2 linked regions of the Thermochromatium tepidum ATCC 43061 genome follow. The protein of the gene in region 2 interacts with the protein of the main gene of each other region in a pairwise test. Links are inferred from orthologs where the notes say so. Each region holds a gene or a part of one and is shown on either strand. Other genes may lie near its edges.

What was found. The genes of interacting proteins can lie anywhere in the genome.
Region 1: the proteins of rplD (region 2) and def interact in binary tests that used the Escherichia coli proteins (3 or more experiments, as listed by UniProt). The link is inferred for Thermochromatium tepidum ATCC 43061 from one-to-one orthologs.

Annotation. Positions count from the first base shown.
Region 1 is NZ_CP039268.1:994,668-997,925, reverse strand. Bases 281-3,258 are described here. They hold def (peptide deformylase), read left to right. Parts: upstream 281-1,487; coding sequence 1,488-2,030; downstream 2,031-3,258. Other genes in these bases: rsmB (16S rRNA (cytosine(967)-C(5))-methyltransferase RsmB), read left to right, coding at 2,999-3,258; fmt (methionyl-tRNA formyltransferase), read left to right, coding at 2,077-3,018; E6P07_RS04645 (LysM peptidoglycan-binding domain-containing protein), read right to left, coding at 281-1,360. In the rest of the region: DNA-processing protein DprA, read right to left, coding at 1-171; more of E6P07_RS04645, read right to left, coding at 176-280. UniProt on the Escherichia coli protein: Removes the formyl group from the N-terminal Met of newly synthesized proteins. Requires at least a dipeptide for an efficient rate of reaction. N-terminal L-methionine is a prerequisite for activity but the enzyme has broad specificity at other positions.
Region 2 is NZ_CP039268.1:1,587,954-1,591,477, reverse strand. What follows is about bases 264-3,226. They hold rplD (50S ribosomal protein L4), read left to right. Parts: upstream 264-1,420; coding sequence 1,421-2,032; downstream 2,033-3,226. Other genes in these bases: rpsS (30S ribosomal protein S19), read left to right, coding at 3,209-3,226; rplB (50S ribosomal protein L2), read left to right, coding at 2,358-3,188; rplW (50S ribosomal protein L23), read left to right, coding at 2,029-2,325; rplC (50S ribosomal protein L3), read left to right, coding at 764-1,414; rpsJ (30S ribosomal protein S10), read left to right, coding at 442-753. Outside these bases: more of tuf, read left to right, coding at 1-263; more of rpsS, read left to right, coding at 3,227-3,487; rplV (50S ribosomal protein L22), read left to right, coding at 3,500-3,524.

The sequences.
Region 1 (3,258 bases), 590 kb from region 2 along the record:
CCTGAGCCCCATCCGCTCGAGACGCTCGTCATCGACCGCCAGCACCGCGCTCGGTGAGCCGAAGCCCTCCATCAATCGCTCAAAGGTGCGCGGCCCGATGCCTGGAGCCAGGACAAGCGCGAGCCAGTCACCGATCGACGCGCTCGACCAGTCGCGCGCTTGAGACGGCACGGGATCAGGCGGGCGGCGGGGCAATCCAGTCGCCCACCCGCAGCGTGCGCGTGGCTTCGAGGATGAGACCGAAACTGACCCGATCGAAGACCCGGAACACCATCAGCACACCCGCGCGCTCGAAAGGCTTGACATATTCGGCCTTGTTACGCCGATACTCCGGATGCAGCGGAAGGCTCGCGTCGCGCGAGGGTTCGTCGGTGCGCCAGCCCTTGAATTCAAAGTCGCGACCGAGCCAAAACGCACTCGAAAAGGGACTCTCCATCAGCCAGTCGGTGTTGGCAAGCCCACTGCGGACCTGATCGCGTTCTTTATCGCCGCCGCTGAAGACTTCGAATACATGGCCGGGTTCGATTCGATCACGCGCGCCGCGATTGATGATGACCACGTCGTACCGTCCGATCTGCGCGAGACCGTTCATCACCGAGAGGATACGCCCGCGCGTCTCCGGCGGGGCCGGACGTGGCTGGAAGTCGGTCAGCGGTCGATCGGCGTCGGCTGGGATGACCCGATCGCCGACCGCTACCTCCCGTTCCATCCGGGTCACGCGCAGCTTGGCAGGATCGCCCGTGCGCTCCAGCACGGCGTTGGCAACGAAGGCGGCCTCATAACCGAGCAGATCGCCGCTATCGGGATCGCGCAACGCATCGCCTGGACGCAGCACCTGGAACTGGCTGACTTCGCTCGTGCGGATCTTGCGCACATAGATCGCATCATGGGTACCGGCAACAAGGTGTTCGTCCGGGAAGCCGACCACATAGGAGGCCTGCTTGAGCGTATCAGACTCAGTGACATGGGGCTGGGAAAGGAAAGGGGCGATCGGGCCGATGCGGATAGTCGGCACGGGTGCTTCGATGGCCTCGGCGCGCATCTGCGGGCTGAGCCTGACCAGGGGCGGGCCGGCGCGTCCGATCACTGGACGGCCATCGATCATCGTCAGTTCGAGCAGGTCGCCCGGATAGATGCGATTGGGGTCCTCGATGTCCGGATTGGCGCGCCAGACCTCGGACCAGCGCCAGGGGTCGCGCAGAAAGTGTCCGGCGATGTCCCAGAGCGTGTCACCCGGACGCACCCGATAGGTCTGAGGCGCATCAGGCGCCAACTCGACCGCAAACACCCCCGGCGCCAGGAGTGCCAGGGAGCCGATGAGGATTGAAATGACGGCAAAACGGCGTTGCATGGCGCACATGGACCCTCCGCAATGGTCGAAACGGGATGTTCCCGTCCCCACGATGGGATGTAGTATCCTGAGAGATAGTAGCGCACACCGCTTCGTCCCGACCACCCGTTGACTCAAGCTGGACTCAAGAATTCGCATGGCCATACTCGATATCCTCGTCTTCCCCGACCCGCGACTGCGCCAAAAGGCCCAGCCCGTCGAGCAGGTCGATAACCGTATCCGCCGACTCATCGACGACATGTTCGAAACCATGTACGCCGCCCCGGGCATCGGATTGGCAGCGACCCAGGTCAATGTCCAGCGCCAGGTCCTCGTCATCGACATCTCCAAGGAACACGACAGCCCGATGTGTCTGATCAACCCGCGCATCCTGGCGCGCGAGGGCACGGAACAGATGGAAGAGGGCTGTCTGTCGGTCCCCGGTTTCTTCGAAACCGTGACCCGCGCCGCACATGTCAGCGTCGAGGCGCTCGATCGTAACGGCAACCCCTTCAGACTCAACGCCGAAGGACTGCTCGCCGTTTGCATCCAGCACGAGATCGACCATCTCGACGGCAAGCTCTTTGTCGATCACATCTCCATCCTCAAGCGCCAGCGCATCCGTCACAAGCTCGAAAAACAGCGCAAGGAGGCCGCACGCACGCGCCAGAACACCGAGCCACAGCGCAGCGTCATTTGAGCACTGAGCCGCCTCATCGCCCATCCACCGACCGCCGAGCCACTTGATGAAACCGCTGCGCCTCATTTTCGCCGGCACGCCGGACTTTGCTGTCCCCTGCCTCGCTGCCCTGCTCGATGCCGGGCACGAAGTGATCGGTGTCTATACCCAGCCCGACCGCCCGGCCGGACGCGGACGCAGACTCCAGATGAGCCCAGTGAAGACACTGGCGCTCGATCGCGGTCTGGCAGTGTATCAGCCCGAGAGACTCAAGGACGATCCCGAGGCCATCGAGCAGCTGCGCAAGCTCGGGGCTGACCTGATGGTCGTGGTCGCCTATGGTCTGCGACTGCCGAGCGCAGTCCTGGAAGCGCCCCGGCTCGGTTGCGTCAACGTCCATGCCTCGCTGCTGCCGCGTTGGCGCGGCGCCGCGCCGATCCAACGCGCCATCCTCGCCGGTGATACGGAGACAGGCGTCTGCATCATGCGCATGGAGGCCGGACTCGACACCGGACCGGTCTTCCATCGGATCGCCACACCGATCGAACGCCACGAGACCGGGGGCACCCTGCATGATCGGCTCGCCGAACTCGGCGCGCGCGCACTCCTGGAGGCCCTGCCCACAATCGTCGCGGGTTCGCCAGCCCCCGAACCTCAGGACGAAACGCAGGCCACCTATGCCCACAAACTCAGCAAGGACGAAGCCAGGATCGACTGGAACACGCCCGCCGAGGCCATCGAGCGTCAAGTGCGGGCCTTTAATCCCTGGCCGGTTGCCCAGACGACGCTAGAGGGTGCGACACTACGGATCTGGACGGCCGAGGCCGAGGGCGACGCCAGTGACTCGCTACCCCCAGGCACCGTCATTGGGGCCGATCGCACCGGGATCCGGGTCGCCACCGGATCGGGCACACTGCGTATCACCTGCCTGCAACCGGCGGGCAAAAGGCCCATGAGCGCGGCAGACTACCTCAATGCGCGACAGTTGGATGGAGCGCGTCTTGACTGAACGCCGACATCGCCCGCCTCCAATCGCCGTCTCGCCGGGGGCCGAGCCGCGCGCCGCAGCGGCGCGCGCCCTACAGTCGGTGCTCGAACACGGCCAGTCGCTCGCGCGACTCCGACAAACCGACACGACACCAGGTTCAGCGGCCGATCAGGCCTTGGTGCAGGAGATGGTCTATGGCACATTGCGTCTGCTGCCGCGTCTTCAGCTGATTGCCGGCTGTCTGCTCGAACGCCCGCTCAA
Region 2 (3,524 bases):
ACACGGCCAAGACCACCTGCACTGGGGTGGAGATGTTCCGCAAGCTGCTGGATCAGGGTCAGGCGGGTGACAACATTGGGGTGTTGCTACGCGGGACCAAGCGCGAAGAGGTGGAGCGAGGTCAGGTGCTGGCCAAGCCGGGGTCGATCACGCCGCACACCCATTTTGAGGCGGAGGTCTATGTGCTCTCCAAGGAGGAGGGAGGGCGTCACACGCCCTTTTTCAATGGCTATCGTCCGCAGTTTTATTTTCGCACCACGGATGTTACTGGGGCGTGCGAGTTGCCTGAAGGCGTTGAGATGGTGATGCCGGGTGACAACATTAAGATGACGATCAAGCTGATTGCGCCGATCGCTATGGAAGAGGGTCTGCGCTTTGCTGTGCGCGAAGGCGGTCGCACCGTCGGCGCAGGTGTGGTTTCCAAGATCATCGAGTAAGGGCATGACCAGTCAGAGAATCCGAATCCGGCTTAAGGCGTTCGATCATCGTCTGATCGATCAGTCCGCGCGTGAGATCGTCGATACCGCCAAGCGCACCGGCGCTCAGGTGCGTGGTCCGGTCCCGCTGCCGTCCAAGAAGGAGCGCTTTACCGTCCTGATCTCGCCGCACGTCAACAAGGACGCGCGCGATCAGTACGAGCTGCGCACGCACAAGCGTTTGATGGACATCGTCGATCCGACCGATAAGACCGTCGATGCCCTGATGAAACTCGATCTGGCCGCCGGTGTTGACGTCCAGATCAAGCTGAGCTGAGGACGCCATCATGTCGATCGGAGTCATTGGACGCAAAGCCGGCATGACCCGTCTGTTCACTGAGGATGGGGAGAGCATCCCGGTCACCGTGATCGAGGTCACGCCAAACCGTGTCAGTCAGATCAAATCCGAGGAGACCGATGGCTATCGCGCCATCCAGGTCGCCTTTGGTCACCGCCGCGCCTCGCGCGTCAACAAGCCGATGGCTGGTCACTATGCCAAAGCCGGTATCGAGGCAGGTGAGGTGCTGCGTGAGTTCAGGCTGGAAGACAACGAAGGCACCGACATTCAGGTCGGACAGGAGATCACGGTCGCCATCTTCCAGCCGGGTCAGAAGGTCGATGTGCGTGGCGTGACCAAGGGTCGAGGCTTCGCCGGCGTCATTCGTCGTCATCACTTCGCCGGTCAGGACCGCAGTCACGGCAACTCATTGTCACATCGCGCGCCGGGATCCATTGGTCAGAACCAAAGCCCGGGTCGCGTCTGGAAGGGTAAGCGGATGGCGGGTCATCTCGGTGCCGTCAATCGTTGTCAGCAAAATCTCGAGGTCGTGCGCGTCGACACCGAGCGCAACCTGCTCCTTGTCCGTGGTGGCGTGCCCGGACCAAGGGGGGGGCGTCTGGTCGTGCTGCCGTCCGTGAAGCACAAGAACAAGGGCTGAGCACTCATGGAGATCGCCATTCGAAACCACACTGGTGCGTCCAGTGTGCAGGTGTCCGACGCCGTCTTTGGCGTGGAATACAAACCAGGCCTGGTCCACCAGGTCGTGACCGCCTATCTGGCGGGCGCACGCGCCGGCACCAAGGCCCAAAAGAACCGTGCGGCGGTTTCTGGTGGTGGTTCCAAGCCGTGGCGCCAGAAGGGAACCGGACGTGCTCGGGCGGGAACCTCGCGTAGCCCGCTATGGCGCTCGGGCGGTGTAACCTTCGCGGCCCAACCACGCAATTATGCTCAGAAGGTCAACCGCAAGATGTATCGCGGCGCCGTGCGTTCGATCCTCTCCGAACTGGTGCGCACCGAGCGTCTTGTGGTCGTCCCCGAGTTGAAGCTGGAACAGGCCAAGACCAAGGCCCTGGTTGCGTTGCTCAAGAGTCATGATCTGACCGATGTGCTCATCCTCACCGATGGGTTCGACGACAAGCTGTCTCTGGCTGCGCGCAACCTGCCCAAGGTCGACGTGCTGTCGGCGCAAGAGGTCGATCCGGTCAGCCTGATTGCCTTCGAGACCATTCTCGCCACCGAGGCAGCGATCAAAAAGCTGGAGGAGCGACTGGCATGAACAAAGAGCGTCTGATGAAGGTGTTGGTTGCGCCTGTGATCTCCGAGAAGGCCTCGCGTCTGGCTGAGAACTACAACCAGGTGACCTTTCGCGTCCTGGCCGATGCCACCAAGCAGGAAGTCGCCAAGGCGGTCGAGATGCTATTTGAGGTCCAGGTCGATCGCGTCCAGATCCTCAACGTCAAGGGCAAGAAGAAGCGTTTCGGCCAGCGTTCGGGTCAGCGTCAGGACTGGCGTAAGGCCTATGTGCGCATCAAGGCTGGCCAAGACATCGATTTCGGCAATGCCGCTTGAGCGTGGCGGCGGACAGCAACGGATAGATCAAGATGCCAATCGTAAAGACCAAACCGACGTCCGCCGGACGACGCTTCGTCGTCAAGGTGACGACACCCGAGCTGCACAAGGGTGCGCCTTACGCCCCCCTGATCGACAAGCAGACCAAGCACGGCGGACGCAACAATCAGGGCCGGGTGTCCGTGCGTCATCAGGGCGGCGGTCACAAGCAGCGTTACCGGATCATCGACTTCAAGCGCAACCGCAAGGACGGGATCCCCGCGACCGTGGAGCGTCTGGAATACGATCCGAACCGTTCGGCGCACATCGCCTTGTTGAAATATTCCGACGGCGAGCGTGCCTACATCATCGCCCCCAAGGGCCTGAAGGCCGGCGACTCTGTTGTCTCGGGCGATGGTGCACCGATTGCGGTCGGCAACTGTATGCCGCTACGCAACATTCCGGTCGGTACCCTGGTGCACTGCGTTGAGATGCGTCCCGGAAAGGGTGCCCAGCTCGCCCGCTCGGCTGGCGCCTCGGCCCAGCTAGTGGCACGTGAGTCTGGCAGTGCGACCCTGCGTCTGCGCTCGGGTGAGATGCGCAAGGTGCATGCCGATTGCCGCGCCGTGATCGGCGAGGTTGGCAACAGCGAACACAGTCTTCGCAAACTCGGCAAGGCCGGTGCGAGCCGCTGGCGCGGAATTCGCCCGACGGTGCGTGGGGTCGCGATGAATCCGGTTGATCACCCGCACGGTGGCGGTGAGGGTCGCACCTCAGGTGGCCGTCATCCGGTCACGCCCTGGGGTGTGCCGACCAAGGGCCACAAGACGCGCCATAACAAGCGGACCGACAGTATGATCGTGCGTCGTCGCGGTCAGAAATAGCATCAGTCGAGGTTGATCCAGTGCCACGTTCGATTCGAAAGGGTCCGTTCGTCGATCACCACCTGATCAAGAAGGTGGAAGAGGCGGTCGCCCAAAATAGCAAGCGTCCGATCAAGACCTGGTCGCGCCGCTCCATGATCCTGCCGGAGATGGTGGGACTAACCATTGCCGTCCACAACGGACGTCAGCATGTGCCGGTCCTCGTCAACGAAAACATGATCGGTCACAAACTCGGTGAGTTCGCGTTGACCCGTACCTATCGTGGTCACGCCGCCGACAAGAAGGCGAAGAAACGCTAGTCGGAGATCGCGATGCAAGCCGTAGCTACACACAGAT